DNA from 2 places in the Streptomyces sp. NPDC021093 genome. Region 1 is predicted to be linked to the other one. Evidence: predicted binding sites of a transcription regulator. Region 1 holds the regulator's gene; the other holds the start of a gene.

Evidence for each region. The regulator HspR, encoded in region 1, represses chaperone genes until heat shock. The targets are predictions, from matches to a motif close to TTGAGNNNNNNNNNCTCAA.
Region 2: a site for HspR is predicted at 4,652-4,670, ahead of lon (endopeptidase La). Genes of this name have one in related genera too.

The regions. Positions count from the first base shown of each region.
Region 1 covers NZ_JBIRQJ010000004.1:487,846-498,293, forward strand. The annotation lists gene ACH4SP_RS14735 (LCP family protein) at 1-205, shown strand, start outside; gene dnaK (molecular chaperone DnaK) at 415-2,274, shown strand; gene grpE (nucleotide exchange factor GrpE) at 2,274-2,930, shown strand; gene dnaJ (molecular chaperone DnaJ) at 2,966-4,144, shown strand; gene ACH4SP_RS14755 (heat shock protein transcriptional repressor HspR) at 4,152-4,601, shown strand; gene ACH4SP_RS14760 (DUF397 domain-containing protein) at 4,661-4,852, opposite strand; gene ACH4SP_RS14765 (helix-turn-helix domain-containing protein) at 4,863-5,744, opposite strand; gene ACH4SP_RS14770 (ATP-binding protein) at 5,990-6,400, shown strand; gene ACH4SP_RS14775 (hypothetical protein) at 6,465-7,097, shown strand; gene ACH4SP_RS14780 (hypothetical protein) at 7,078-7,674, opposite strand; gene ACH4SP_RS14785 (hypothetical protein) at 7,814-7,951, opposite strand; gene ACH4SP_RS14790 (YcaO-like family protein) at 8,908-10,263, shown strand; gene ACH4SP_RS14795 (TOMM precursor leader peptide-binding protein) at 10,272-10,448, shown strand, end outside.
Region 2 covers NZ_JBIRQJ010000014.1:210,225-220,672, reverse strand. The annotation lists gene ACH4SP_RS36205 (sensor histidine kinase) at 1-781, opposite strand, end outside; gene ACH4SP_RS36200 (response regulator transcription factor) at 778-1,515, opposite strand; gene ACH4SP_RS36195 (rhomboid-like protein) at 2,144-3,070, shown strand; gene ACH4SP_RS36190 (hypothetical protein) at 3,117-3,674, opposite strand; gene ACH4SP_RS36185 (GNAT family N-acetyltransferase) at 3,861-4,511, opposite strand; gene lon (endopeptidase La) at 4,693-7,110, shown strand; gene ACH4SP_RS36175 (TIGR03619 family F420-dependent LLM class oxidoreductase) at 7,268-8,155, shown strand; gene ACH4SP_RS36170 (hypothetical protein) at 8,230-9,129, shown strand; gene ACH4SP_RS36165 (VOC family protein) at 9,224-9,619, opposite strand; gene cspE (transcription antiterminator/RNA stability regulator CspE) at 9,934-10,137, shown strand; gene ACH4SP_RS36155 (helix-turn-helix domain-containing protein) at 10,240-10,448, opposite strand, start outside.

The sequences.
Region 1 (10,448 bases):
CGCGCTCACCTTCACCACGCTGCCGCACCACCAGGCGCCCGACCACTGGTACCGGCTCGACCTGGAGCAGCCCGAGGCGCGGCGGGTGTTCGACGCCGTGAAGAAGGACAGGCCGGTGCGCGCCGCGCTGAAGGAGGCGCAGAAGGAGCCGGCCGAGGAGCCGGCCGAGCCGGAGTTCGAGCCGGTCCACGACGAGTACGAGTGACCGGAGTGACGGTGTGGAACGGTCCTCAGGACCCGTCCTCAAGCCGTTCCGTAGGAGAAAGATGCAGGTCAGCGCCCCATAGAGAGGTGTATGAGTGAGATAAGGGCTGACAAGTTGAGTCATGGCGACTCAGGTCTGTTGACTCCTGCGAGTGGGTGATGCATCCTTGAGCCAGATCCACTCAAGTAAGAACTGCAGGAGGAATTGAAATGGCACGTGCGGTCGGCATCGACCTGGGCACGACGAACTCCGTCGTCAGCGTTTTGGAAGGCGGCGAGCCCACCGTCATCACCAACGCCGAAGGCGCCAGGACCACGCCGTCCGTCGTCGCCTTCGCCAAGAACGGCGAGGTCCTCGTCGGCGAGGTCGCCAAGCGTCAGGCGGTCACCAACGTCGACCGGACGATCCGCTCGGTCAAGCGCCACATGGGCACCGACTGGTCGATCGACCTCGACGGCAAGTCCTTCAACCCGCAGCAGATGAGCGCCTTCATCCTGCAGAAGCTGAAGCGCGACGCCGAGTCCTACCTGGGCGAGAAGGTGGCCGACGCGGTCATCACCGTCCCGGCGTACTTCAACGACTCCGAGCGTCAGGCGACGAAGGAGGCCGGTGAGATCGCGGGCCTCAACGTCCTTCGTATTGTCAACGAGCCGACTGCCGCCGCCCTGGCCTACGGTCTCGACAAGGACGACCAGACCATTCTCGTCTTCGACCTCGGTGGCGGCACCTTCGACGTGTCGCTCCTGGAGATCGGTGACGGCGTCGTCGAGGTGAAGGCCACCAACGGTGACAACCACCTCGGTGGTGACGACTGGGACCAGCGCGTCGTCGACTACCTGGTGAAGCAGTTCCAGGGCAACCACGGCGTGGACCTGGGCAAGGACAAGATGGCTCTCCAGCGTCTCCGCGAGGCCGCGGAGAAGGCGAAGATCGAGCTGTCGTCCTCCACCGAGACGTCGATCAACCTCCCGTACATCACGGCGTCCGCCGAGGGCCCGCTGCACCTGGACGAGAAGCTCACGCGCGCCCAGTTCCAGCAGCTCACGTCCGACCTGCTTGAGCGGTGCAAGAGCCCGTTCAACAACGTCATCAAGGACGCGGGCATCGCGCTCTCCGAGATCGACCACGTCGTTCTCGTCGGCGGCTCGACCCGTATGCCGGCCGTGGCCGAGCTCGTCAAGGAGCTCACCGGTGGCCGCGAGGCCAACAAGGGCGTCAACCCGGACGAGGTCGTCGCCATCGGCGCCTCGCTCCAGGCGGGTGTCCTCAAGGGTGAGGTCAAGGACGTCCTGCTCCTCGACGTGACCCCGCTGTCCCTGGGCATTGAGACCAAGGGCGGCATCATGACCAAGCTCATCGAGCGGAACACCACGATTCCGACGAAGCGCTCCGAGATCTTCACGACGGCCGAGGACAACCAGCCGTCCGTGCAGATCCAGGTCTACCAGGGCGAGCGCGAGATCGCGGCGTACAACAAGAAGCTCGGGATGTTCGAGCTGACCGGTCTGCCGCCGGCCCCGCGCGGTGTGCCGCAGATCGAGGTCGCCTTCGACATCGACGCCAACGGCATCATGCACGTCGCTGCCAAGGACCTCGGCACCGGCAAGGAGCAGAAGATGACCGTCACCGGTGGCTCCTCGCTGCCGAAGGACGAGGTCAACCGGATGCGCGAAGAGGCCGAGCAGTACGCGGACGAGGACCACAAGCGCCGCGAGGCCGCCGAGACCCGCAACCAGGCCGAGCAGCTCGTGTACCAGACGGAGAAGTTCCTCAAGGACAACGAGGACAAGGTTCCGGCCGACGTGAAGACCGAGGTCGAGACCGCCGTCACCGAGCTGAAGGAGAAGCTCAAGGGCGAGGACACGGCCGAGATCCGTACGGCCACGGAGAAGGTCGCGGCCGTCTCGCAGAAGCTGGGCCAGGCCATGTACGCCGACGCGCAGGGCGCCCAGGGTGCCCCGGGCGCCGAGGGTGCGGCCCCGGGCGCCGGTCAGGCGCAGGCCGATGACGATGTCGTCGACGCCGAGATCGTGGACGACGAGAAGGACAAGAAGGGCGGCGCTGCCTGATGACGGAGGAGACTCCGGGCTTCGACGAGAAGCCCGACGTCTCTTCCGGCGCGGACGACGCCGAGCCGAAGGCCGCTGAGTCCCCCTCTCCGGAGGAGGGCTCGGCGGCCCCGGCCGACGACGCGAACGCCGCGAAGGACGTCGCACTGACCGCCCAGCTGGACCAGGCCAAGATGGCGCTCTCCGAGCGCACGGCCGACCTCCAGCGGCTCCAGGCCGAGTACCAGAACTACCGGCGCCGGGTGGAGCGGGACCGGGTCACGGTCAAGGAGATCGCCGCGGCGAACCTCGTGACCGAGCTCCTCCCGACGCTCGACGACATCGGCCGGGCCCGGGAACACGGCGAACTGGTCGGCGGCTTCAAGTCGGTGGCCGAGTCGCTGGAGACCGTGGCCGCGAAGATGGGCCTGACGCAGTTCGGCAAGGAGGGCGAGCCCTTCGACCCGACGATCCACGAGGCCCTGATGCACTCGTACGCACCGGACGTCACCGAGACGACCTGCGTGGCGATCCTGCAGCCGGGCTACCGGATCGGCGAGCGTACGATCCGTCCCGCACGGGTCGCGGTGGCCGAGCCCCAGCCGGGCGCTGCCGCCGAGAAGAGCGAAGAGAACACCGAGGACGCTGAGGAGAGCGGTGGCCCCGAAAAGGGCTGACGTGTCGAGGAGTCCGAGAGGAGGGACGTCGAGGAATGAGCACTAAGGACTTCGTCGAGAAGGACTACTACAAGGTTCTCGGCGTCCCCAAGGACGCCACCGAGGCCGAGATCAAGAAGGCGTACCGGAAGCTCGCCCGCGAGTTCCACCCGGACGCCAACAAGGGCAACGCCGAGGCCGAGGAGCGCTTCAAGGAGATCTCCGAGGCGAACGACATCCTCGGTGACGCCAAGAAGCGCAAGGAGTACGACGAGGCCCGCGCGCTCTTCGGGAACGGCGGCTTCCGCCCCGGTCCCGGGGCCGCGGGCGGCGGTTCGTTCAACTTCGACCTGGGCGACCTCTTCGGCGGCGCGGCCGGCGGCGGTGCCCAGACCGGCGGTTTCGGCGGCGGCATAGGGGACGTCTTCGGCGGCCTCTTCAACCGCGGCGGCACGGGGACGCGCACGCAGCCCCGGCGCGGCCAGGACATCGAGTCCGAGGTGACGCTGAGCTTCACCGAGGCCGTGGACGGCGCGACCGTCCCGCTCCGTATGTCCTCCCAGTCCCCCTGCAAGGCGTGCTCCGGCACCGGCGACAAGAACGGCACGCCCCGCGTGTGCCCGACCTGCGTCGGCACCGGGCAGGTCTCGCGCGGCGGCGGTGGCGGATTCTCGCTCACCGACCCCTGCGTGGACTGCAAGGGCCGCGGCCTGATCGCCGAGACCCCCTGCGAGATCTGCAAGGGTTCCGGCCGGGCCAAGTCCTCCCGCACCATGCAGGTCCGCATCCCCGCGGGGGTCACGGACGGCCAGCGCATCCGCCTGCGCGGCAAGGGCTCCCCCGGTGAAAGGGGCGGCCCGGCGGGCGACCTGTACGTGGTCGTGCACGTCGACGCGCACCCCGTGTTCGGCCGCAAGGGCGACAACCTCACCGTCACCGTGCCGGTCTCCTTCACGGAGGCGGCGCTCGGCGGCGAGGTGAAGGTGCCCACCCTCGGTGGTCCCGCCGTCACCCTCAAACTGCCCGCGGGCACGCCCAACGGGCGCACCATGCGGGCCCGCGGCAAGGGCGCGGTCCGCAAGGACGGCACCCGCGGCGACCTGCTGGTCACCGTCGAGGTCGCCGTACCGACCGAACTGAACGACAAGGCCAGGGAAGCCCTGGAGAACTACCGTGAGGCCACGGCGGGCGAAGACCCGCGGGCCGCACTGTTCCAGGACGCGAAGGGAGCATAGGAGAGCCATGGACGGCCGACGACGCACCAATCCTTATGAGTTGACCGACGAGTCACCGGTGTACGTCATCTCGGTCGCCGCTCAGCTCTCCGGTCTGCACCCGCAGACCCTGCGCCAGTACGACCGCCTCGGCCTGGTCTCCCCGGACCGCACGGCCGGGCGCGGCCGGCGCTACTCGGCCCGCGACATCGAACTGCTGCGCACCGTGCAGCAGTTGTCGCAGGACGAGGGCATCAACCTGGCCGGCATCAAGCGCATCATCGAGCTGGAGCACCAGGTCGCCGCCCTCCAGTCCCGCGTCGCCGAACTCTCGGCGGCGGTGGACGGCGCGGCGGCGGCCCTCCAGCAGCGCGAGGCCCAGGTACACGCCTCGTACCGCCGCGACCTGGTCCCGTACCAGGACGTGCAGCAGGCGAGCGCGCTGGTGGTGTGGCGGCCTAAGCGGTCTTCGGACTGAGGCTGTGTCTTGTGAAAGGGGCCCGGGAGCATCTGCTCCCGGGCCCCTTCGTCATACCGTCAGCGGGGGCTGTCCCCGGCGGAGAGGTGCTTGAGCAGAGCGGCGAGTTGACCGGCGGTCGCGCTCAGCACGGTCGCGGGGTCGTCGCTCTCGCGAAGGCGGAGGGTGCCGTCGGGGGTTGCGGCGACGTTGACGCAGTTGCCTTCGGCGCCCCCGCTGAACGAGGACTTCTGCCAGTGGAGAGTGGGCATTCTCTGCTTCCTAGAGGGTGTAGAGCAGGTGCTGGATCAGGGCCAGCGAGTCCTTGGCCTCGTGCGAGGCCGGTGCGGCCTGTGCATCGACCGGAGCGAGCGCATGCTCTGTCAGAGCATCGAACAGCGATTCGTATTCGGCAAGGTGATGGGGCTCCGAGAGATGCAGCGAGGCGATCGGGTGCTCCAGCAGAACGGTGCCCAATTCCTCCACGGCGGGCGTCGAATGCAGGAAGTTGCCCGTGTAGGCGGCGTACACACCCGCTTCGAACGGGAAGACCTGGACGGATACGTGAGGAAGTTGGGCCAGCTCGATGAGGTGAAGCAACTGGGCGCGCATCACGCGTGAGCCGCCGAACCGCATGTGCAGGGCCGCCTCGTGGATCACCGCGTGCACGGTGGGCGCTGTGTCAGACGTGAGGATGCGCTGCCGGTCCATCCGGAAGCCGACGGCGTCGTCGATGGAGCCGTACGCGGGCTTGGCGCTGCCGAGGATCGCACGGGTGTACTCCTCGGTCTGGAGGAGGCCGGGTACGAACAGCGATTCGTGGCAGCGCAGCGCGGTGGCCGTGGACTCAAGTTCCGCCAAGTCCAGGGCCCCTGGCCCGATGCGGTTCTTGTACGCGCTCCACCAGCTTTTGCCGGTCGACTCGGACAGAGTGACCAGCGTCTCCACGTAGGGCTTATTAGTGCACCCGTACGTTTCGCAGAGCGCGAGCAGCCGATCCGTGAGGATCGTGGTCTTCGCCGTCTCGATCTGGCTGAGCTGGGCTCGACCCATGCCGATCCGTGCTGCGGCATCCGCAGCGCTCAAACCGGCCGACTCGCGAAGTCGCTTGAGTTCAAGGCCGAGCCTGCGTTGCCGCTCGCTGATGGTGGTCCGCAGTCCCAAGGGTGTCTCCTCCGACGTTCCGTCAAAGTCTGCCCTGGTCAGGGGAGTTGGTCCATTGAATCTGACGAACAGGTTGAACAATGTAACCCTAATCATCTACCGTGAGTGTGGCGACGGTCACCCAGTGAGGTCGCCTACCGCTCCCGCGCCCGTAAGTCGAAAGCGCACCCGGCACGCGTAAGTGCCGGGCATTGCCATCGCGGAACGGCGCGGACCACTCACTCCGTACGGAGGGACGTCAGGTCATGGATCAGCGCAACCCCGCGCACCGGGAACTCCAACTCACCTACGCCTACAGCCTGTTCATGGACGCGGACGCGATCGCGGCCAAGGTGTGCCGCGACTTCGTGCGCACCGTGCTCCTGGCCCTCCGGCGTACGGACGCCATTGCCTCCGCCGTGCTCTGCACCTCCGAACTGGTGACCAACGTCCATCTGCACACCAAAGGGGCCACCATGATCCGCATCTACGTGGACCCGCTGCGGCTGCGGGTGAGTGTGTACGACGAGGACCCGGTCGTGCCCGCACCCCTCGACCAGGACGGCTGTTGGGGGCGCGGCCTCGTGCTGGTGGCCGGGACGGCGGACGCATGGGGAGTCACGGCGGACCGGGGCGGGCGCTTCGCGAAGGGGGTGTGGTTCGAGCTGGCGGGGTAGTGGGGGTGGCCTGGTGGCAGAAGCCGTACGGTCCTTGACGAGCAGACGAGCAGACGAGTGTGACATGACGACCCTCATCCAACTCATTCCCCGCGAACCGTTCGGACGCGAGGACATCCAGGCCTACGCCGAGGAGAACGACTGGACGCCCGCGGAAGTGAATCAGCCCGAGGGGGCCACCGAGGAACTGGCGTGGGTTCTCGGCCTCGTCGACGCCGACAGCCCCGAGGACACCGAAGACATCGATCCAGTGGTGGTCCACTGGATCGAAGACCACAGCTTCCAGGTCGGCTGCCTCGCGGTCGAGGGAGACCAGAACGAGTCGTTCGCCGAGTGGCTGCGCGGCGAACTGCCGCTTCACTCCGACCAGTCCCTGTCGCACATGACGGCGAGCACCCGCGATGACGTGGCCCTCATGCGTGCTCTGCGCAGGCTGGGCATCAACTACGCGGGAAGAGAGTTCGACAGCGTCTCCTACGACCTGCTGCGCTGGGCACTTCACGACCCTGAGTCGCTGGTCCGGCGGAACGCCCTGCTCGCCGCGTCCGTCATGAACGGGCAACAGCTCGTGCCCCTGCTGACCTGTGTGAGCGAGACCGAGAACGATCCAACGGTCAGGGAGCAGGCCGTGACCACCCTCGACATTGTCCGCGACCGTATCGCCCGCCAGGGCTCCACTAAGGGAGCGCGGCGCTGACCGTGTCGACGATCATCATCCACATCGGCTGGCCGCCGGTGCCGAAGGCCGCGGCGAGGGTGTAGCCGAGGGCGGCGTCGGTGGCCGTCGGGGTCGCGTCGGCCTGCCATTCGGCGATGACCGTTTCGTCGCCGTCGGAGGAGAAGTCGCCGAGGCGGATGCCGTCGCGGGTGAGGCGACTGGAGGGGACGGAGTCGGGCTGGAAGCGGTAGTGGGCGTCGGCGTGCTCGACGTCGACGCGGTACGTCTGCCGGCGGAGCTTGCCCTTGCCGGGGGTGATGCGGGCAGGGGCGCCGTCGACGGTGAGGGTGAGGGCGGCGGGGTCGCGGGTGCCGATGGCGATCAGGGGGTCGGGCTCGGTGGCGGGGTCGCGTTCCAGGACGACGGTGGGGATCTGCTCGCCGTCGACGGTTAGCCGGTCCTGGCCGTCCAGCCGGATGGTGATCTCGCCGAAGAGGGTGTCCACGGTGGGGCCGGGTGGGGTGCGGGGCTCGTTGTCCCCGGTGCTGGCCGCCTTGTCGTTGGCCGCGTGGTCGGTCTCGGGGGCCGTGGGGGGGGGCTTGGCGGTGTCGTTCATGGGGCGGTCCTTCGGGGTGGTTGGAACGGGCGGTCTGGTCAGAACCGGACCTCGGGCGGGCGGAGTTCGGTGGGAGTCCCACGGCAGGGCTCCTGAGGGGGAACCCGGCCGGTAAATCAGTATCGGCGGACAATGCGGATCATGCGGTGGCCAGTTCAGTCGCGGCCGGCTCGCGGTAGAGGTCGTTGCGCTCCAGGAGTTCCTGGTGGCGGTCGTGGTCGCGCACCTGCTCGTCCGCGAAGAGGATCAGCCGGTCGGCGCCTGAAACGGTGGACAACGGTGGGCGGTCAGCAGCACGGTGCAGCTCTCCGCGGCCTGCGAGACGGTACTGGGCGCGATCCGCAGGTGGAAGACCGTCCTGGTGCGGGCGCCGAGCCGGGCCAGGGTGTCCTGCGGGGTGCCTGTCGCCCACTGGTCGATCACGGCGTACGGCTTTGCGTCGGTCAGGCACCGCCGGGCATGCCATCAGCAGTAAGTCCACGAACTGGTGACGCTTCCCGCGCCGGTACGCGGATCAGCCAAGGCCGCCAGTCGGGACGGGCGACCCGCGATCGAGCGGTGCTGACCCGAGGGGGGATTTGGTCAGACACGCGGTGGCGGACTGGTGGCACATCGAAGCTCCGTTGGGCGAGGGCGACTTGGGCAAGGTCATCTGCACAACGTGGCTTCGATGCGTGCGCAGCAGACCACCGAGGCATCGTCATGATGCCGTGGCCGGCACATCCTCTTGATCATCAAGGCTTTGAGGTGCCTGGTACTGCGTATTCAATAAAATAGGACAAAGCTCCCACTTCTAATGAATGCGACACTTTTATGTAAATGCAAAGGTGATGCGATCTGCAGGTAGCTTTACGGGGTCGGCGCAAGTCGATGAGAGATTTATGAATATGAAGGAGGTGGGGATGTTCGCGAAGTTCAGTCAACTTTTTCGCCTTCCATTTCGAGATTCTCTATTTCGTCGAACAGTGCCCCACTCTGCCCGCCGCATGTAAAAGGTTGGAACCGTTCGCGGTGGCGAACCCAAGCCCTGTGCGGTGCCCAACGGAGCCAAACACGACCTCTGCTCTCTCTGGTGACCAGAAGAAGCGCGCCTTCAATGCTCCGGTCTCATGGCGTGAAGCAGACTTGTACTGTCCGGAACGAGGGAATTCATTTGCGGTTTCAACGGATGCGAATGGGAAGACGTCTCGCCTGTGGATTGGCCAGATCTCAGCTGGTCGAGGAGGGTAAGAAATGAGGACGCTCCAGGCGACACCCCAGGGTGCCGCGGTGCCCGAGTCCTTGCGCCGGTTCGGCAAACTGGTGTCGCCATACGGGCTCATATCGAGGCTCACCTGGCTGCCTGTCACAGAGGGCGAGCCGGAATTCGCGGTCTACACCGGATCGCTGGGCGACCCGGGAGCGGTTCTCGCGGCGCAGTCGGAATGGACGCACGATGCTTCCTCCGGCAACTTCGACGGGGCCGGCGGAGCGTTGGACCGCGAGACGGCGGCGCACCTCGCCGCCGCCGAATCGCTGGAGCGGTACTCCTCGTGTGCCTGGTCCCCGAAGGACATGATCTGGGCGACCGCCGAAGAGCTCGGTGAGGACGCCATCCCACCCTGGCAATGGCCGAGCCTCTCCCCAGCTGAGCTGGCCGACCCCCGCTGCGGCCTGGTGCCCACCGACCGGAGCATGCCATTGCGCTGGGTCGAGGGGTGGTCCTTGGCCCGCGGCAGGAAGGTGTACGTACCGGCTGTCCAGGTCTACCTGAAGTGCTCACCGGAGTCGGCCGCGGAGCGATACGTGCACCCGGTTTCCACGGGCTGCGCTACCCATACCGACCCGCTGGCCGCGATAGCCAACGGTTTGATGGAAGTCGTCGAACGGGACTCCATCGCCCTGACCTGGCTCCAGCGCCTCCGGCTGCCCCGCCTTGAGTTTGCGCTCGATGACCTGGCTCCTGAGCACCGGGCGTTCGTCGAACGGGCGGCCAGTCAGAACATCCGCACCCACCTCTTCGACGCCACAACGGACCTCGGCATCCCCGTCATCTACGGGGTGCAGCTCGCCGACCATGACCGCGCTCTCGCCCAACTCGTCGTCGCCACCTGTGACACGGACCCGGGCAAGGCCATCGCCAAACTGCACCGTGAGGCGGCCTCGCTGCGCATCGCGCTGCGCTCCCATGCGAGCCGGCACACGAACCCCCACGACCCGCAGGACATCGTCAGTGTGATCGGTGGCGCGCTCCTCGCCGGGAAACCGGACCAGCGCCACCGGTTCGACTTCCTGCTGGAGGGCGAGCGCCCCACGCGGGCCCTCGCCGACCTTCCGCGCCCCGCGAAGGGAGCGGAGGAGCTGCCGTGGCTGCTGGAGCGCTTGTCCCGGGTCGGATGCGAGGTCGTGGTCGTCGACATCACGACCGACGAGGCCCGCCAGGTGGGTGCGACCGTCGTACGGGTCATGGTGCCGGAGTTGATGCCGCTCTCCTTCGCTCACCGGGCCCGCTACCTAGCCCATCCCCGCCTTTACCAGGCTCCTCGCGCCATGGGTCACCCCGTGCATGACGAGGGCGGCATCAATCCCAATCCGCAGCCCTTCGCATGAGGTGGGTCATGAATCGTCACCTGCTCATACTCGCCTCGGGGACGTTCGGTAAAGACGTCGCACGACGTCTGGAACAGGACCCCCGGAAACGTGGACACGACATCACCCTGATGGAGATTGACGAGGGAACCCACCCGAGTATGTGGCCCCGCGCCGACCTCATCATGCTGGCCACCTCCCATGAG
Region 2 (10,448 bases), on a different contig from region 1:
GATACGGCCACACCTCGAAGCGGTGCGCCTTCAGCGGTACGACGCCGTTGTCCAGCCGGGCCAGGTCCAGCAGGGTCTCCACCAGACCGCCGAGCCGCTCGGTCTGCTTGAGCGCGGTCCGCATGGTCTCCGGATCGGCGGCCACGACGCCGTCGACGACGTTCTCCAGGACGGCACGGAGCGCCGCGATGGGGGTGCGCAGTTCGTGCGAGACGTTCGCGACCAGTTCCTTGCGGTTCTGGTCGACGGCCCCCAGCTCGTCCGCCATGCGGTTGAGCGTGGTGGCCAGACCGCCGAGCTCGTCGCGCCTGCCCTCGCCGCCGACCCGCCGCGTGTAGTCGCCCTGCGCCATCGCGGCGGCGACGTCCCGCATCTCGTCGAGCGGCTTGGTGAGGTTGTGCGCCACGAACTGGGTGATCAGCATCGACGCGATGATCGAGAAGACGGTGATGAAGCGCAGCTCGGTCTTGGTGGCGAGCGCCACCATGACCAGGCCCGTGGTGAGGGCCACCGACACGACGACGAGCGAGATCAGCTTCGCCCTGATGGTGAAGGGGCGCCGGGTGAAGGACCGGGACACCAGGGACCGGACGCCGAGCAGGAACCCCTGGTTCAGGAACCTGCCGGAGCGGAGCCTCTCCCGCAGCGGACGGCGGACGCGGTGCCCGCAGTCGGGGCATCTGAGGACCGGGCGCGACTCCTGCCGCTGCCCCGGCACCCATCGCCGTACCGTCCGTCGCCGCGCCTTCTCCGTGTTCATCGTCCCGGCCGCGGTGCTCACGGCGCCGGCGTCTCCAGCGCGTAACCCACGCCGTGCACCGTACGGATGCGCTCCGCGCCGATCTTGCGCCGCAGCGCCTTGATGTGGCTGTCGACGGTCCGGGTGCCCGACGCGTCGGCCCAGTCCCACACCTCGGCGAGCAGCTGCTCGCGGGAGAGGACCGCACGCGGCGTGTTCGCCAGACAGACCAGCAGGTCGAACTCGGTGGGCGTGAGGTGGACGTCCTCGCCGTGCACCCGCACCCGCCGCTGTGCGTGGTCGATCTCCAGCTCGCCGAGGCGGAGGATGCCGCTGCGCGGAGTGGCGGCGGCGATCGTCGCCCGCTCCACCCGGCGCAGCAGTACGTGCACCCGCGCCGCCAGCTCACGCATGGAGAACGGTTTCGTCATGTAGTCGTCGGCGCCGACCCCGAGCCCGACGAGCATGTCGGTCTCGTCGTCGCGTGCGGTGAGCATGAGCACCGGCACCGGGCGCTGCGCCTGGACCCGGCGGCAGACTTCGAGCCCGTCGAAGCCCGGCAGCATGATGTCGAGGACCATGAGGTCCGGCTGCCAGGCCTCGGCCGTGTCCACGGCCGCAGGGCCGTCGCCCGCCGTCTGCACCTGGAAGCCCTCGGCCCGAAGCCGGGCCGCGATGTTGTCCACGATCGTGGAATCGTCCTCGACGACCAGTACCCGGCGCTGTGCGCCGGGAGTGGCCGCGAGGCCGTTGTGGCTGGTGTGTGTCTGCTCCATCGCCCCGCCCCTGGAGTGCGTTCGTAAGATCCCGCGGTCAGGTGAGCAGCGTAAGGGCACTGACCAGCTCACGGCTACGCGGTGCAACGGCCCCTACAGGCCCCGAAAGCGACGCCGCGGGCAACTCATTCCTCATCGCCCGAATCTCGCTGAATACGACATTCCGCAATGACTCTTCGAAAGTCCCGGCGCCGCTACTCGCCCTGTGCACAAGGAGGTAGACGTTGCGTAGGCATCGTGCCGCACTGTGGTGGCTCGGTAACCCGTTGCTCACCGGGGACATGGTTGTACGCGCAAACGTGTAGGACTTGTGAATGTTGCCTCGGGTGGGGCACCGGAGGCTGTCGGCACCCCTCGTCCCGGCCCGCTCACGTGTACTTCCCGGCCCGCTGCGACCGTGCCCGACGCGACAGATGAGGGGAAGGTTGCCTCGGCCGCACCCGATGTGACGTGAGTCATAGACGTGGTGGGAGAATCCGGCGGAGGGTGAGCGTTGTCTGCTTCAGAAGCAGCAAGCGAACGCGAGAGACGCGGCCGAGGGACACGGGCGTGGCTTGACGATTCCGGCCGCCCGCCCCGGGGCGCGGTGCCCGGGGGAAAGAGGCCTCACGCAGTGCACCGTGCAGCAATGAAGCAGAAGAAGCACGACGGGGCGGTCGAGGACACGGGCGTGCCCTGCGGGCCGGAGTCCGGGGCGAGGTCGGAGTCAGGGCCGGGGCTGGAGTCCGGGTCGGGACTGGAGTCCGCGCCGGGGCCGGGAGCGCTGTCCGATGCATCTGTCGTCGCGGGAGCACCTGCCATCGCGGGAGGACCTGCCGTCACTGGTGCATCTGGCATCGCGGACGCACCTGCCGCCGGGGACGCACCTGCCGTCACGGGTGTGCGTGCCGCCGCCGACCTGCCTGCCGGGCCCGATCGGCGCTGGCACCTCTGGCACCTGCTGCCCACCCCCACCGGCACCCCCTTCACCTTCTGTTACGCCCTGGTCCTGATCGCGACCTCTCTCTACGCGCAGTTCGGCGACCCGGCCACCGTCTCCGCGATGCTGCGCGGTTCCAGCACCGACGTCGCCCACCTCACGCACACCCCGATCGTCGCCCTGGCGGGCAGCGCGCTGTGGGTGGCCGGAGGGCTGGCCTCTCCGTACGCCCTCGGGTTCCTGGTGATCCTCACCGCGCTGGAGCGCCGCATCGGCGGACTCCGCGCCGCGGGGGTCTTCGCCTTCGGGCACGTCGTCGCCTCGCTGGCCACCGAAGTCCCGGTCGGCATCGCCGTCTGGGTCGGGCACCTGCCCGAAACCTCCCTCCACCGGCTCGACTTCGGCATCAGCTTCGGCCTGATGGCGTCCGTGGGCGCGCTCGCCGGGGTGCTGCGGCTGAAGTGGCTGCGGTGGGGGCTGCTGGGCGCCGTTTCGCTCGTACTGCTGCAGGACCTGATCGCGTACACCGACCCGCTGACCGCGCTCGGCCACCCGCTGGCCCTGTGCCTGGGGCTGGCGACCTGGCCGCTCGTACGGCGCTGGAAGGCGGAGCGGGCCGCTCCCTCGTACCTCTGATCGGTCGGGGTCGATCGGACGGGGCGGACCGATCGGGCGGGGCGGATCAGCCGAGGCCCGGCAGGGCGGCGATGATCCGGTCCAGCTTCGGGACCTTCTTCATGCCGTCCGTGACGACCTCGCGCCCCTGGTAGACCACGGCGGTGGCGATCCCGTCCGCGATCGGAGGGCTGGCGACCGACACCCGGGGCAGCGTCGCGAAGTCCGAATCGGCGAGGGCGGCGCGGAGTTCGGCCAGCTCGGCCGGGGCCATCCGCCCGGTCTTCGGGGGCTTCTTACGGTCCAGGGCGGTGTACGACCCGTCGTCGTTCACCACGACACTGCGGTGCCGGCCGTCGATGCCGCCGCTGAGGGTGCCGGCGACGAGCCGCTTCGGCTTCCCGGGTACGGACGTGGTGGGCTCCGGGGGCGAGGACGGCGGGAGTCCGGTGGGCGGGGCGGTGGTCGGTGCCGGAGCGGTGCCCGGCGGTGTGCCGGTGCTCGGTGAGGTGCCCGCCGAAGTACCGGCCGACGGGCCCGTGCTGCCGGTGACCGTCCCGGGGTCGGCGATCGTCCCCTTGCCGCAGCCCGTCAGCAGCAGCCCGCACAGGGCTGCCGCCGCCATCGCTCCCGTACCTGCCCGTGCCCCTGCCCCAGTCCGTGCTCCGGCCCGTGCTCCGGCCCGTGCCCCAGCTCGTGCGGATCGCCATCGCATGGTGCTCCCGTCGTGTGCCGTGTCGTCTGCTGCTGCCTGTTGTCGCTCTGACGTACGGACCGCACCATCGCGTTCCACTCGCGGGAACCCCGGGGGTTATGCCCGGAACACTCCCGTCAGCGCCGAGTGCCGGTGCCAGCCCAGGGTCGAGTACAGCGCGCGGCCGTCGTCCGTCGCGCCGAGCACGCAGTCCTCGGCGCCCTGCTGCGCCGCGTACGCCTGGAGGGTGCGCATCATCAGGGTGCCGAGGCCCCTGCGCCGGTGCACCGGGTTGGTCTCCACCTGGTCGACGACCGCCGTGCGTCCGGTGACCGCGACCTGGCCGCGCACGCCGAGGGAGCCGTCGGCGGCCAGCACCAGTACGTGGGTCAGCCCGGCCCGGGTCCAGCTGCGCCGGATGTAGCCGGTCGGTACGTCGGGGGCGGACATGTCCGCGGTGAGCTCCAGCGACATCAGATGGCCGGGGGTGTCGTACTCCCAGCCCTCGACCAGCCACGGCGCCACCGCCTCCGGCGGCTCCACGAACTTGATCCAGGTGCCGGGCGCCGCGTCCGCGTGCAGCAGCTTGCGGACCGTCGCCTCGTCGGAGGAGTACCGGTCGAACAGGACGTGCCGGGTGACGGCCTTCGGCAGGCCGATGTCGATCGTCACGCCCCACGGCTGCGGCACCGGATCGGCGGCCCCGCGCGAGACGGCCCACCCCTCGGCCCAGGCGCTTACGGCGTCGGTGGTGGTGGCGAAGGCCATGAGGTTCCCCCTGCTGTCCGCTGTGGTGAGTAATGGTCACTGTTAATCAGGGGCTATTACATCTCGCGGGAGCGTCCGACGTCGACGGCTGATCGCTCAGAGCGAACACGGATTGGGGAACACTGGGCAGCTCACATGCATTGAGTCCACATAGCTCAACTTCACTGCCCAAGGGGAGATCATGGCATCGACGTCCACACCGCTCACCCTGCCCGTGCTGCCGCTCGACGACGAGGTCGTGCTGCCCGGGATGGTGGTGCCCCTGGACCTGTCCGACACCGAGGTGCGTGCGGCGGTCGAGGCGGCACAGGCCGCTGCTCGTGCCGGCGGCGCTTCTTCAGACAGCAGCAAGCCGCAGGTGCTTCTTGTTCCGCGCGTCGACGGCACCTACGCCGGTACGGGCGTGCTCGGCACCGTCGAGCAGGTCGGCCGGCTGTCCGACGGCGACCCCGGCGCCCTCATCCGGGCCCGCGACCGCGTCAGGATCGGCGCGGGCACGACCGGGCCCGGCGCGGCGCTCTGGGTCGAGGGCGTACGGATCGAGGAGGCCGACCCCGACCCCCTGCCGGGTGCGGTCGCCGAGCTGGTCAGGGAGTACAAGGCCCTCGCCACCGCCTGGCTGAAGAAGCGCGGCGCCTGGCAGGTCGTGGACCGCGTCCAGCAGATCGAGGGCGTTTCCGCGCTCGCCGACAACTCGGGCTACTCGCCCTTCCTCACCACCGCCCAGAAGATCGAACTCCTTGAGACCGCCGACCCGGTCGCCCGCCTGCGCCTGGCGCTGGCCGCGCTGAGCGAGCACCTCGCCGAGCAGGACGTCGCCGAGACCATCGCCAAGGACGTCCAGGAGGGCGTCGACAAGCAGCAGCGCGAGTTCCTGCTGCGCAAGCAGCTCGACGCCGTGCGCAAGGAGCTGCGGGAGCTCAACGGCGAGTCGGACGGCGAGGAGTCCGACGACTACCGGGCCCGCGTCGAGGCCGCCGACCTGCCCGAGAAGGTGCGCGATGCCGCCCTCAAGGAGGTCGAGAAGCTGGAGCGGTCCAGCGACCAGTCCCCGGAGGGGTCCTGGATCAGGACCTGGCTCGACACCGTCCTCGAACTCCCCTGGAACGAGCACACCGAGGACCAGTACGACATCAAGGGCGCCCGCGAGGTCCTGGACGCCGAGCACGCCGGCCTGGACGACGTGAAGGAGCGCATCACCGAGTACCTGGCGGTGCGCAAGCGCCGGGCCGACCGGGGGCTCGGCGTGGTCGGCGGCCGTCGCGGCGGTGCGGTCCTGGCCCTCGTCGGCCCGCCCGGCGTCGGCAAGACCTCGCTCGGCGAGTCCGTCGCCCACGCGATGGGGCGGAAGTTCGTCCGGGTCGCCCTCGGCGGCGTCCGCGACGAGGCCGAGATCCGCGGCCACCGGCGTACGTACGTCGGCGCGCTGCCCGGCCGTATCGTCCGCGCCATCAAGGAGGCCGGGTCGATGAACCCCGTCGTCCTCCTCGACGAGATCGACAAGGTGGGCTCGGACTTCCGCGGCGACCCGGCCGCAGCCCTGCTCGAAGTCCTGGACCCGGCCCAGAACCACACCTTCCGCGACCACTACCTGGAGGTCGAACTCGACCTCTCCGACGTGGTCTTCCTCGCCACGGCCAACGTCCTGGAAGCCATCCCCGAGGCCCTCCTCGACCGCATGGAACTGGTCCGCCTCGACGGCTACACCGAGGACGAGAAGGTCGTCATCGCCCGCGACCACCTGCTGCCGCGCCAGCTCGACCGGGCGGGCCTGGAGCCGGGCGAGGTCACCCTCGACGAGTCGGCGCTGCGCAAGCTGGCGGGCGAGTACACCCGTGAAGCAGGCGTACGGAACCTGGAGCGCGCGGTCTCCCGGCTCCTGCGCAAGGTGGCCGCCCAGCACGAACTGGGCGAGCGGGAGCTGCCGTTCGCCATCCAGGACGGCGACCTGCGCGACCTCATCGGGCGCCCGCACCACGTGCCCGAGTCCGCCCAGGACCCGGCGGAGCGGCGCACCGCGGTACCCGGTGTGGCCACCGGCCTCGCCGTGACCGGGGCGGGCGGCGACGTCCTCTTCGTCGAGGCCTCCCTCGCCGACGCCGAGACGGGCGGCGCGGGTCTGACCCTCACCGGCCAGCTCGGTGACGTCATGAAGGAGTCCGCGCAGATCGCGCTCTCCTTCCTCCGCTCCCACGGGGCCGAACTGGAGCTGCCGGTCCGCGACCTGAAGGACCGGGGCGTGCACATCCACTTCCCGGCGGGCGCGGTGCCCAAGGACGGGCCGAGTGCGGGCATCACCCTGACGACCGCTCTCGCCTCGCTCCTCTCCGGGCGGCAGGTCCGCAACGACGTGGCGATGACCGGCGAGGTGTCCCTCACCGGACGCGTCCTGCCCATCGGCGGCCTGAAGCAGAAGCTCCTCGCCGCGCAGCGGGCAGGCGCCACCACCGTGATCATCCCCAAGCGGAACGAGGCCGACCTGGACGACGTCCCCGCCGAGATCCTCGAAAAGCTGGAGGTCCACCCGGTGACGGACGTCCGCCAGGTGCTGGAGCTCGCGCTGGCACCGGCGCGGGTGGCCGCGCGGGTGGCCGCGTAGCCTTCAGCGCTCTCAAGTGAGAGGGGCGGTACGGGAATCGACCCCGTCCCGCCCCTCACCGCGTACGCCCGTGGGCCGGCGAGGCCCCGTACGACGACGACAACACCCCGCCGAACCATGGACGTTCCCACATGCCCCGGTGATACAGATTGATGTCATGGACATCGGAATCACCCTGCCCCAGTACGGCACCCACGCCCGCCCCGACCTCATCGCCTCCTTCGCCCGCGACGCGGAGGAGATCGGCTTCGACTCGCTCTGGGTCGGCGACCGCTCCCTGACCCCCGTCGCGCCGAGCGACATCTACACGGGTCACACGAAGGAGAACCCCTACCCCGAGGGCTTCACCACCTTCCTCGACCCGCTCACCGTCCTCACCGTCGCGGCGACCGCCACCACCCGCGCCCGCCTGGGCACCAGCACGCTCAACGCCCCCTGGTACCCGCCCCTGCTCCTGGCCCGCAGCCTCACCTCCCTCGACCAGGTCAGCAACGGCCGCCTCGACCCGGGCTTCGGCGTCGGCTGGCTGCGTGACGAGTACACCTCCGTCAACGCGGACTGGCACAAGCGCGGCAAGCACCTGGACGAAATACTCGACGTCCTCGAAGCGATCTGGACCACCAACCCCTTCGAGCACAAGGGCACCGAGTGGACCATCCCCCGCTCGCACGTGGACCTCCGCCCGGTCCAGCCCGGCGGCCCGCCCGTCCTCCTGGGCGGCTTCACCCCGGCCGCGATGCGCCGGATAGGCCGCCGGGCGGCGGGCTGGGCAGGAGTCGCCCTGCCCGCGGCGGCCCACACCGCACTCTGGACCACGGCCCGCAACGCCGCCGAGGAAGCGGGCCGCGACCCGGACACCCTGCGCCAGCAGATCCGCTGCAACGTGAAGGCCGGTCAGTCCGCCCAGGACATCGCGACGATCCTGCGAGGCGTACGGGAAACGGGTGCGGACGGCGTCTTCGTCGAACTCCAACAGGCAGTCCGCGAACCGGCCGAGGCACTCGAACTGGGCGCGGCAATACGCGAGTTGGTACTGGCCGGATAGCTGCCGCAACCCATCCGGGTGAATGCCCGGCATGAGCCTGCGGCACATGCCGGGACCGCCCTGGCGTCCGGGCCATGGTCTCAGCGCACCACGAATCCCTGCACAAGGTGTTCCAACGGGACACCGGCCTGCTGATCGACGCCCTCCAGGAACTACTGGGCGTCCCTTTTCCCGCGTACGACAAGATCGAGCCGGTCAGCGTGGACCTGACCGAGATCGAAGCGATCGAACGCCGCGCGGACACGATCCTGCGCATCGACACGAAGGGCGCGAAGTACTTCGTCATTCTGGAGTCCCAGGGCCGCCCGGCCGAGCGCAAACGACGCAGCTGGGCCTACTACCTGGCGTACCTGCTGGACAAGTACGACTGCCAGCCCGTGCTGCTGGTGCTGTGCCACGATCGCGCAACGGCCCGCTGGGCTGCGAAGCCGATCGAGTTCGGCCTGCCGGGGCTGCCATCCTTGCTGGTCAGGCCGCTGGTACTGGGGCCGGACAACGTTCCGGTGATCGCCGAGCCGGAGCAGGTGCGGAGCAATGTTCCACTCGCCGTGTTCTCTGCGATCACGCATGGTAATGATCCGGGCGTCGCTGCCATACTGAAAGCACTGGCCGATGCCCTGGACGGGTTGGACCCGAACGAAGCGGTGATCTACGCCGAATATGTCGAGGCGGGTCTGGCGGACGCGTCGGCCCAGCAGACCTGGAGGAAACTGATGGACACCCTGAATATCTTCTTCCGTTCCGAGGCTGCTCAGAAGGTGCGGACGGAGGGCCGCGTGGAGGGCCTTGCGGAGGGTCGTGTCGAGGAGCGTGCAGCGGCCCTGCTGACGGTGCTGGAGCGTCGAGGGCTGGAGCCTTCCCTCGAAGCCAGGGAACGCATCGCTTCCTGCAAGGACCTCGACGTGCTCGGCCGCTGGTCGGAGCTGGCCTGGACGGTCTCGTCCGCCGACGAGCTCTTCACCGAGGGCGAGTAGAGGCAGAGGGGCAGAGGCAGAGGTCATAGAGCGGAGGCGGGGCCCGGAAGGGTCCCGCCTCCGTCGTAGTGCTCGCCGTGCTCGCCGCGTACCGCTACGCCGTCCCGAACCCTCCGTACGGCACCGTGATGACCTCCAGGCCGTGTCCCGACGGGTCGGGGAAGTAGACTCCCCGGCCGCCGTCGTTGTGGTTGATCTCGCCGGGCTGCTTGCCGTGCGGGTCCGCCGTGTACGGCAGGTCCTTGGCCTGGATGCGGGCGAAGATGCCGTCGAACTCGTCCTCGCTGACGAGGAACGCGTAGTGCTGCGGGAAGACGTCCTGCGTGGGCGGCAGCGTCGCGAAGTCGAGTTCGATGCCGTTGGCGAGGGTGACCTGGATGAACGGGCCCCATTCGGCGCCGACTTCAAGGCCCATGATGTGGGCGAAGAACTCTGCGGATTCCCGCTTGTCACGGGAGAAGACGATCGTGTGATTCAGCTGGACTGACACGGTGGAATGCCTCCGATGGGCAAACTCACGGGCTACCTCCACGCCCCACCCGGCCGGTGGCCGACGCGCGATGCCGTGCCGGGAGGTTATGCATGCGGATCACGGGGCGTCAAGAGTGCGTACGGCCCGCGGCCGGATCCCCTCGGGAAGGGGGCGCTGCTGCCCTTCGGGGCGGGCCGTGGCCGGATTCCGTCCGTGGACGCGTTTCCGGGCGACTGCCATGATCACGATCAGTGGCGGTGGTTCCGGCCAGGGACCCCGTGTCCGTACGTCCGGCACCATCCGGCAGGAAGAGGGAGTGCGCAGTGTCGAATCTGATCAACGGAACGGTGAAGTGGTTCAACGAGTCCAAGGGCTTCGGGTTCATCAGCCCCGAGGACGGCAGCGCGGACGTGTTCGTCCACTTCTCCGCCATCCAGGGCCAGGGCTTCAAGACCCTGGCCGAGGGTCAGCGCGTCCAGTTCAGCATCGAGAACGGCTCGAAGGGGCCCTCCGCGGCCAACGTCACTGCTCTGTAGCTCTGTAGCTCTGTAGTCCTGTAGTCCTGTAGCCCTGTAGCCCGGTGGCCCCGGGGCCGTCGGTGCGGTCCCGGGGTCACCGCGCCCCGTCCGTTCATCGGCTCAGGCCAGCCACCCCCTCGTCGCCGCCTGTGCCCCCGCCTGGAAGCGGGTCTCCGCGTTCAGTGCTTCCAGGAGGCGGGTGATGCGGCGGCGGGCCGTGTGGACGTGCACGCCGAGCCGGCGGGCTATCGCCTCGTCCTTGAGGCCGGCCGCCAACAGGCCGAGCAGCTCCCGCTGTTGGCCCGACACGGGGTCGGACGTCGGGCCCG